One region of the Vibrio owensii genome, then DNA from elsewhere that is predicted to be linked to it. Evidence: riboswitches for the same ligand, from Rfam matches in the RefSeq annotation. Region 1 holds a riboswitch; the other holds the start of a gene.
The links. A riboswitch is a leader RNA that binds a small molecule or an ion and turns the genes downstream of it on or off. The one in region 1 is predicted to bind cyclic di-GMP.

Region 1 (4,316 bases):
ATTTATTATTCTTTGGTGCTTTAAAATTGCCGAGAAACGTTTCTTGGCGTATCTAAGACCATTGAGCTAGTACATGCCTATTGTTCGGATACGTAAAGAAAGAGCGCCAATTGGCGCTCTTTTTAGGTAGATGAAGGGCGAGTGAGTTTACCTATACAAATTGGAAATCACCGTCAAAGGCTGCGTCGGTATAAATGACGACTTCTTTACCACCTTTGGTAAAGGTGTAGGCTGTTAATACATCTGAGCCTGATAGGCCTAAGGAATCAATCATGCCTTGGTCTAGCTTGTAATCTGATGACGCCATAAGGTCCGCCACCGTCATAGTAACACCATCATCGGGATCGCCTTGAGTATCGCTTTCTAGGCTCCAACCATTGCTTTCATCGAGCTTGATATCTTCTACACCAAGTGCAAAGAATTCTGATTGGCCATCGTCTTTACTCTTGGTGTTATCGCTAGCTCCACCTTGGTGGTACGCCTTGCCAAGGGTCAAGGTAACAGAGTCTTCGTCACTACTAGTACCTATTACCGCTTCAATACCTTTGATGTTGTCTGCATCTTGACCTTTCGACATATCGATATCGATAGGGCCATCTTTATCGTTGGCGACAAGAACGTCGAATCCTTTACCACCTCGGATTAACGTATCGTCCGCATCGTAAGCAATAGTATCGTTGCCTTTGCCACCACGAACTTCGTCAGCACCACTACCGCCAATGATCACGTCATCGCCTTTGCCGCCTTTAAGTACATCGACACCTGCACCGCCATCTAGCCAGTCGTCACCTCGGCCACCTTTCAGTAGTTCCGGTTCCGCAACTGTCGTGACATTATGCTCAACATCATTAAAGTCGTTGTCATTACCTGATAAGTCAGTATTGTCGTTCCATTGGAACAAGGATGTTCCTTCACCGTTCGGAGATACTTGCGCATGAATCGGTAGACCCAGTTCGAACGCTACTTCATTAAGAGTCTGTAGATTTAGATCGAAGTCAGTTAGTTCGACAACGCCATCAACAATACCTTTATCTGCACCGTCTGGAACAATGAAGAAGCCCAACTTACAGGCTTCGCCGCCCATCATTTCTTTTGAAATAGACGTCGATGAGCTTTCGACGTTCTTAACGTCAGACCACAAGATGCCTACATTTACTACATCCCCATTGGAATCTGCAGTATAGAACCCAAGAGAATTGTTGAATCCAGCGTCTGATCCTATGAGTTCGACATCAAAAGTGCCATTAAACTCGCTGATGTCATACATGCCGTTTTCTGGCGTAGGCAAGGTTTCTTGGTTATCACCACCAAGTAGAACATCATCACCGCGTCCACCGTGTAACTTATCTGTACCATCACCAGTGAGACCAACCGCTTCTACCGATGTAACAAAGAAATCACTCGCGTCCTGCCCATTGCCTTTGTCAAATTCAGGTCCAACAGCAGAAAACTGAATTTCATCAAAAGCTTTGAAGCCCGTGTCTTCAGGTGTTATTTCTAAGTAGCCGCTGTGGTTGTTGCCATCTTTCAAATCAGCAGCCGTGAAGTCTCCTTCAGCGACAAGAATACCTTCTCGGTAAGCTGCCCAATGACCAGTTTCATCAACGCCATCATTACCTTCATCGAGGTAGAGATTCGAAATGCCCACTTTGGCTGCCATTGTATGTTCTTCTAGACATACAGACAGAATCTCTGACCCTATTGTGTCTGGTCCAGCACCGTCACTGTCGATGTACGAGTAGCCGATCTGTGAGTTAACACCGCTTTCCGAGTTGCCTTTTACACCGTATCCGGTTTCACCGTTCGCTGCTCCTTTGGTGACAAGCATGCCCTCTGAACCATCAGGATTGTAAGCTGTCGCGTTATCAAGACCCAAACCGTCACCCTCTGGTGCCTCAGCGGAGTCTAAATCTAACTCAAACTTACCAGACTGCTCATTGAAAGAAAGGGCATCAAAATTGTCACCAATGAGTACGTCTGCGCCTTTGTTACCTCGGATTAAGTCATCACCGGGTTTCGAGCTTTCATCGATATTGTCTCCGTCTCTAGGAGTGCCATCACCAATCAATACATCGTTAGCTTGGTATTGGTGAAGAGCGACATTATCGAGTAGGGAACCAAGCGAATCTTCGTTACCATCGGCCATAAATGAAATGGTATGTTCGCCAGCGCCTAGATCTAGATCTAGATTGACCGTTTCCCAGCCATAGTTGTTGTATGTTCCGACAACTTCGCCATCAATGAGAACCTTCAGACCGTTTGTGTCTGCATTAGAGGTGCGGTTGGTGTGATCAAATGAGAGTTTGAATGTGCCTGCGGTATCAACCGTGAAGGTTTGACTGACGGTTGAGTTGGTTACGGTATTATCGCCATCTTTATGAGAATCAAGTTCTAATACGTTTTCTCTTGCTGGATCTTTGTTAGACCCATAACCGCCATCGTTTTGGATTTCGATTAAACCTTCGGTTGCTTCCCATCCACCATAACTAGAGTAGGTTTGCCAGCCGCCATGATCGACAACAGGAGTATCGCCTACGCTATCATCAAAATCACCATTGGCTAGTAAGTTATTGTCATCCGTTTTAGCTCGACGATCACCATAAATAATGTCGTTGTTACCACCGCCTTCGACATAGTCGTTGCCAGAGCCAGCAACAATGATGTCATCGACACACCCCACATGCTCTACGTCTTTATCACGAGCTAAGTCGATGTTGGGATTTACGCCAGCTTCGTCTTTTGCATCAATACTGTGGTTCCATGATTCGATAACATCGTTACCGTCTCCGGATTTAATTGCTTCAGATCCTCGACCTCCGGCAATAAAATCATCACCATCGCCTGTCTTAACGATATCGTCACCTTTACCAGCGCGAACTTCTAGATCTGCGCCTGAATTGTCTTCAAGGTGATTATCTACATCCCTTGACACTCCATCTTGAGTTGGCCCGTCTACTAGATTGCCAACTTTTGCATTGGTGTCTGTTACAGAAACTTCTTCCGCCATTGCTTTGTCCTCATATATCGCAAGATACATAGAGGCAGCTCAGCCATCTCAATGCCATTTGAGATCTGTAGCTTTCCGTCCCCACCTCGCAGTGGGTTTGGCTTTATCATCCTTTTGTTTATCAGTTAATTAGCCAGTAACGTCGAGGGATTATGATTTTTTGAATAAGTCTTACATCTCTCGCATCGCTTTATATGAAGCGACGGCGAGAGGGTTGAGCAAATAGTCCAACGGGGTTTGATCTTCTATCAGGATCATGACCTCTGCGGGCATTCCGGGGTATAAAGAGACCGACTCTCCGAGTTGATTTAACATGTTGGCATCGAGTGACACTCGCGCTAGATAAGCGGAGGATCCTGTTGCTTGATCGCTAATGCGGTCGGCAGAAACGTGAATCAACTTCCCCTCAATTGGCGGTGTTTTCCTAAAACTAAAGGCCGTAAGTCGTACTTGTGTTGCCTGTCCGATATGAAGAACCTCGATATCTTCTGGTTTTACAAGCGCTTCCACAATAAGCTCATCTTCTTGGGGTACGATTTCCATTAATGTGTCGCCAGGGGCGATAATCGCATGCTCACCCACAACATTAAGTCCAACAACGACACCACCTTGGGGCGCTCTGATCTCGACACGTTCTAAGACATCACTCGCATTCACCATCGCTTCTCGAGTCTCGTTTAGTTTACGTTCAAGTTCTTGAACTTCTTCACCGAGTGTCTTCGCGTAGTTAAAATCTGCGTTTGCGAGCTCCATTTTTGCCTCGGCAACAAAGCCTTTGGCTCGACCTATCTGAGCGCTAAGATCAGCAATTTGGCCTTCTAATTGAGAATGTTCGCGTTGTAAATCTAAGTACCGAGACTTAGATGTGTTGCCCGATGTCAGCAGCTTTTTGTGCATGGCAACTTGTTCAGAAAGATAACGAATACTCTCTTTTCCTGCTTGGTAGCGTTTTTGTAAACCCACCATATCGAGGCGAGCTTGCTCTATCTTCTCAATTAAAATATTGCTCTCACCAACGCGTAGTGAGCGTCGTTTTTCATATAAAGCTTGTTGTGTGCGAATGATGGATTGAATATCGGCAGAGTCACTTCGAGAGAGCAGACGGCTATCGAATTGAATTTCAGGATGATCGGCAAGTTCTGATTGCAAGCGATTTAAACGTGCCAAATCGCTCTGCCATTGTGCTCTCAGTCGGTTTAGGTTGGCCTGAGCTTGAGTCGCACTTAACGTTATGAGCAAATCATCTTTGGTTACCCAATCCCCATCTTTGACGTGCACTTTCTCAATAATTCCGCCTTCTAAGTGTTGG
Region 2 (4,316 bases), on a different replicon from region 1:
TCGGGGAATGACGAACATACGGCAGTAATGGTTGCCGCACGTGATGGCCATACCCAGAGCTTACGTATATTGATGGAAAAAGGGGGTGACCAAACCATTCCCGATCATTACATGAAGGCGATCCCACTGCATAAAGCCGCCTACAACGGTCGTGCTGATGTGGTTCGAGTGTTGGCTAACTACGCTGGATTCCATGAAACGTTAAACGCACAGGGGCCAAATAACGGCTACACCCCTTTGCATGACGCGGTTTGGCACGGACACACCGATGCAGCGAAAGCCCTTATTGAAGCTGGAGCAGAGTTGGCATTAAAAGGCTTTGACGGCAAAACACCACTCGAGCTCGCGAAAGAATACCACTACGCCGAGATTGTTGAATTATTGGAGAACAAATAATGAATGTACTTGTTGTTTATTGGCACCCAGAACCGAAGAGCTTTAACGGCGCAATGTTCCAAACGGCAATTGAAGTGTTAGAAGGCGCAGGGCATAAGGTCAAAACATCGGACTTACATGCGATGAACTTTGATCCTGTTTCGGGTCGCCATAACTTCACGACGACCAACGATCCGGAGTTCTTCAAGCAACAGTTAGAAGAGATGTACGCGACCGATAATGATGGCTTCGCCCCCGAGATTGAGGCTGAAATTCAAAAGCTCGAATGGTGTGATCTGGTGATCTTCCAATTCCCACTTTGGTGGTTTGGGATGCCAGCGATGCTCAAAGGTTGGGTGGATCGTGTGTTTGCAATGGGGCGCACCTATGGCTCCGGTCGCTTCTATGAAAATGGCGTTTACAAAGGCAAAAAAGCCATGGTCAGTGTCACCATGGGGGGCCCAGAAGAGCTGTATGTTAAAGACGGGTGGAATGGTGATTTAGATGCGATTCTTCGTCCAGTTCATCGCGGTGTGTTTGAGTTCAATGGCTTCTCTGTGCTTGAGCCGCATAAGGTATTTGGCCCAGCAAGAAAAACGGAAGACGAACGCAAAGCTGAGTTAGAAAATTATGCGCAGCGACTGACGTCTATCTTTGAAGAACCTTCGATTAAAATTGGTCAGTACTAATTCCTTCTGCACACGGAAGTCGGCTTTTTCAACTTAGTTTGGAGTCCACTATGAACTCAGAAAAAACACATCAAACCCTGGTCATGTGGGGTGCGAATAAGAACCAAATCTCCAAGATTTTACCAAGCGATATGGACGAACAAGAAGCGCTGCAACGTGAGCAGCATATCTTGGCAATTGAAGAGTGTTTGCAGCTACTTTTTCGTCAACCAGAAGCGCGCAAAACCTTTATGAACAGCGCAAGCAAAAGCGTGTTCTTTGAAGGCAGAAAGCCATTAGAAGTGATCGCATCTGGCAGTCTTGACGATTTAGCAGAAGCACACCGAATCATTCGCAGTATGTTGTGTATCTAAGAAGAGAAAGGGTGACATGAAAGTCACCCTTTGTTGTTATTGAGGTAGTTTGAGTTTTAGTGCTCTGCTATAGAAGGGCTAGATTACTCAGGACAAGTCGCTAACTTCTCTTTTGTTCTTGGTGTCACTGTTACATTTCCATATTTGTCTGTTGGGCAGTATGGAACAAACACTTGAGCCATAAATTGGCTGCCTTCAAAATCTTGCAGCATTTTGCTTTCAAGCTTGTAGAAAGAAGTGACAATCCAGTTACCGCTACCGCGTACTTCTCGTAGAATCAGGTCACTTTTATCTTTGCCGTCATAGATGATCGACCAACCCAGTTTTGCATCGCGCTTCATTGAACCGCGCGTCAGTTCAATACCAGCTTGGTTTTCGATGCTCTCAACGCTGAGTATTGGAAGTGCTTCGTTGAGTGCTCTTTTCTCGTTTCTGCCTTGTACTTTTAAAACGGGGGCTTTCGCTCCGCCAGCGTCACGAGTATTTGAAACGGTTAAGGTCGATTCCATGTTGTTATCGCCTTTTAAAACCAAGCCGCCATCAGATTCGACATCCCAGCCCACACGAGCACCTGCAGCGTTGTTTGCGTCGTGGATGGAGTCAAAATTTTTGCCTTGAAGTGCGAAGGCATTTGTCGATAGGAAGAGTGATGAAATGACGATTGTAGTGATTGAATTTTTCATTTTTCGGATTCCAAGTTCCGCAACCCGGCTGTCTTAATTCCTTTTTATCTTGAACAGATAAGACCCGTGGCTTTCCGTCCTCACCTCACGATGAGTTTGGCAATGAAGTTATTGATATGTGTGTCATATCGCATCTACTACTTTAGGATTAATTAATGTATGCGCAATGAAATGGACTGAAATATCGCTTTTATGGAGTATGCATACTGTTTGTTTTGGGTGCTTGCTCACGCTATGTATGGGTATTTTAAATGTTAAAAATCAATGTGATATAACTATTAATAAAAATGTTAAAATTATACTGACGAAGAAGTTTTAACGTGTTTTTGAGCTTAAACTTGCTCTCGCTCTGACACCATTTCAGGCAGTTAGCAATAAAGTACAAATCTTCAGGCAACAATCTTCAATCCTCCTTCTCCATGCGTTGCTAATCTTATTACCAAGCAATCGAGGTGACTCGAAACACACACAAATCGCGTTTTGTTGCTGAGGTCAGCAGCAAGAGAATTGGAGAAGAATCATGTCAAATAGCAACTTTGCAGCAATCAAACAAATCGGTTACGGCGCAATGGGTCTTGAGGGCTATTACGGTGAGAGTGATGACGCAGTGGCGGTGCAAACTCTGGTTCATGCTATTGAACAAGGCATGATGATCGACACAGCTGACGCTTACGGTGCAGGGCACAACGAAGATTTGATCAAAAAAGCCATCGCGCAAACCAATCAAAAAGCGTTTATTGCGACTAAATTTGGCATCGTGTTTGAAGAAGACCAAGTAGGTAGCACGCTAGATACTGGCTGGGGATTCCCTTTAACCATCAATGGCACTAAAGAGTATGTTGCTCGTGCGATTGATAACAGTCTAGAGCGTTTGGGTGTGGAACAAATCGACCTACTTTATGCACACTACCTAGATCCACAAATTCCGCTTGAAGAAACGGTCGCTGCAATGGCAGATGCAGTGAAAGCGGGGAAAGTAAAAGCGATTGGTCTGTCTAACGTTACAGCGGAGCAAGTGTTGCGCGCTAATGAAATCCACCCAATCTCGGCGGTGCAATACGAATACTCACTGTTCCGTCGTGAAGCGGAAACGGACATCCTACCTGCGGTAAACCAAATCGGTGCAGCACTGGTTTGTTGGTCGCCACTTGGTGCTGGTTTTCTGACTGGTCAGGTTAAAGAGTTGGACGAAAATGATTTTCGCAACAACAACCCAAAAATGCAGGGCGAAAACTTCACAAGCAATTTAGCGCGCTTAGAAGAGATCAAGAATATTGCTGCTGAGTATGACATCACTCCAGCACAACTTGCTTTGGCATGGTTGGTCGCGCAAGGCGATAACATCATCCCAATTCCGGGTAGTCGTAAAACCTCTCGCATTGATGAAAACTTGGGTGCTCTAAACGTCACTTTGAGCCAAGAAACCCTTGCGAAGCTTGATGAAATTGCTCCGATTGGCGCTTTCAAAGGCGCGACACTGGTTTAAGTCTTTTACTGTGTCCCGCATTTATCCCATCACTTGTTGAACGAGTGATGGGCTTTTTGATTCCTAAAGAATGGTGTCGTTAAAACAAAAAAAGATACCGCCTATCAAGACGGTATCAAATGTTATGAATTTGGATGGTTAACGCCAATTAATCAGACGGTTACGAACAGCTATCAATCAACGTCCAGCCTGAGTATGAGTCAGCCGGGGTCAGTGTCGAGTCTGTCCAACGGTCGGCTTCATACAAGCTGCCTTGGTAGGTCACTTGTTCGCCCGGTTGGTACTGTCTTTGTTCGAACTCTGGGATGTCGGCACAAATGCCATCACCGCCACCGCTGTTATCACCAACGACTTTCAATGAAGTTGAATCTGAGGCATTTAGCTCGCCATCAGAAACCTGCAATGAAATCGTGAAGGTGAGGTCTGGGTCTGTGACCGGAGCCGTTACCACTAACGTGTCGCTATTGGTGTCGCCGACAACTGTCAGGTCAGAAGGGACACTCCATTTATAGCTAATCACATCGCCATCTGGATCAGAAGCGTTAGCGGTGATGGTTACGCTTTCGCCACTGTTTACCTGATAGTTCGGAGACAGTGAAACGCTTGGTGGATTATTGTCGACTGGTGGCTTATCGCCGCCGTCACCGCCCCAAATTGAGCCGTCACAATCGTTGCCAACCAAACACGTTGGATTTTGCGCGTAAGCGTCGACTTTGTTGTCTAGCCAGCC

Region 2: linked by a shared signal. The riboswitch ahead of A9237_RS25615 (hypothetical protein) and the one ahead of A9237_RS03320 (calcium-binding protein) in region 1 are both predicted to bind cyclic di-GMP.

What each region holds. Positions count from the first base shown of each region.
Region 1 is NZ_CP019959.1:764,809-769,124, reverse strand. It holds gene A9237_RS03325 (ABC transporter permease) at 1-70, shown strand, start outside; gene A9237_RS03320 (calcium-binding protein) at 152-3,007, opposite strand; cyclic di-GMP riboswitch class I at 3,038-3,119, opposite strand; gene A9237_RS03315 (HlyD family type I secretion periplasmic adaptor subunit) at 3,179-4,316, opposite strand, start outside.
Region 2 is NZ_CP019960.1:2,048,183-2,052,498, reverse strand. It holds gene A9237_RS25630 (ankyrin repeat domain-containing protein) at 1-396, shown strand, start outside; gene A9237_RS25625 (NAD(P)H-dependent oxidoreductase) at 396-1,064, shown strand; gene A9237_RS25620 (hypothetical protein) at 1,115-1,417, shown strand; gene A9237_RS25615 (hypothetical protein) at 1,501-2,100, opposite strand; cyclic di-GMP riboswitch class I at 2,116-2,211, opposite strand; gene A9237_RS25610 (aldo/keto reductase) at 2,621-3,586, shown strand; gene A9237_RS25605 (PKD domain-containing protein) at 3,747-4,316, opposite strand, start outside.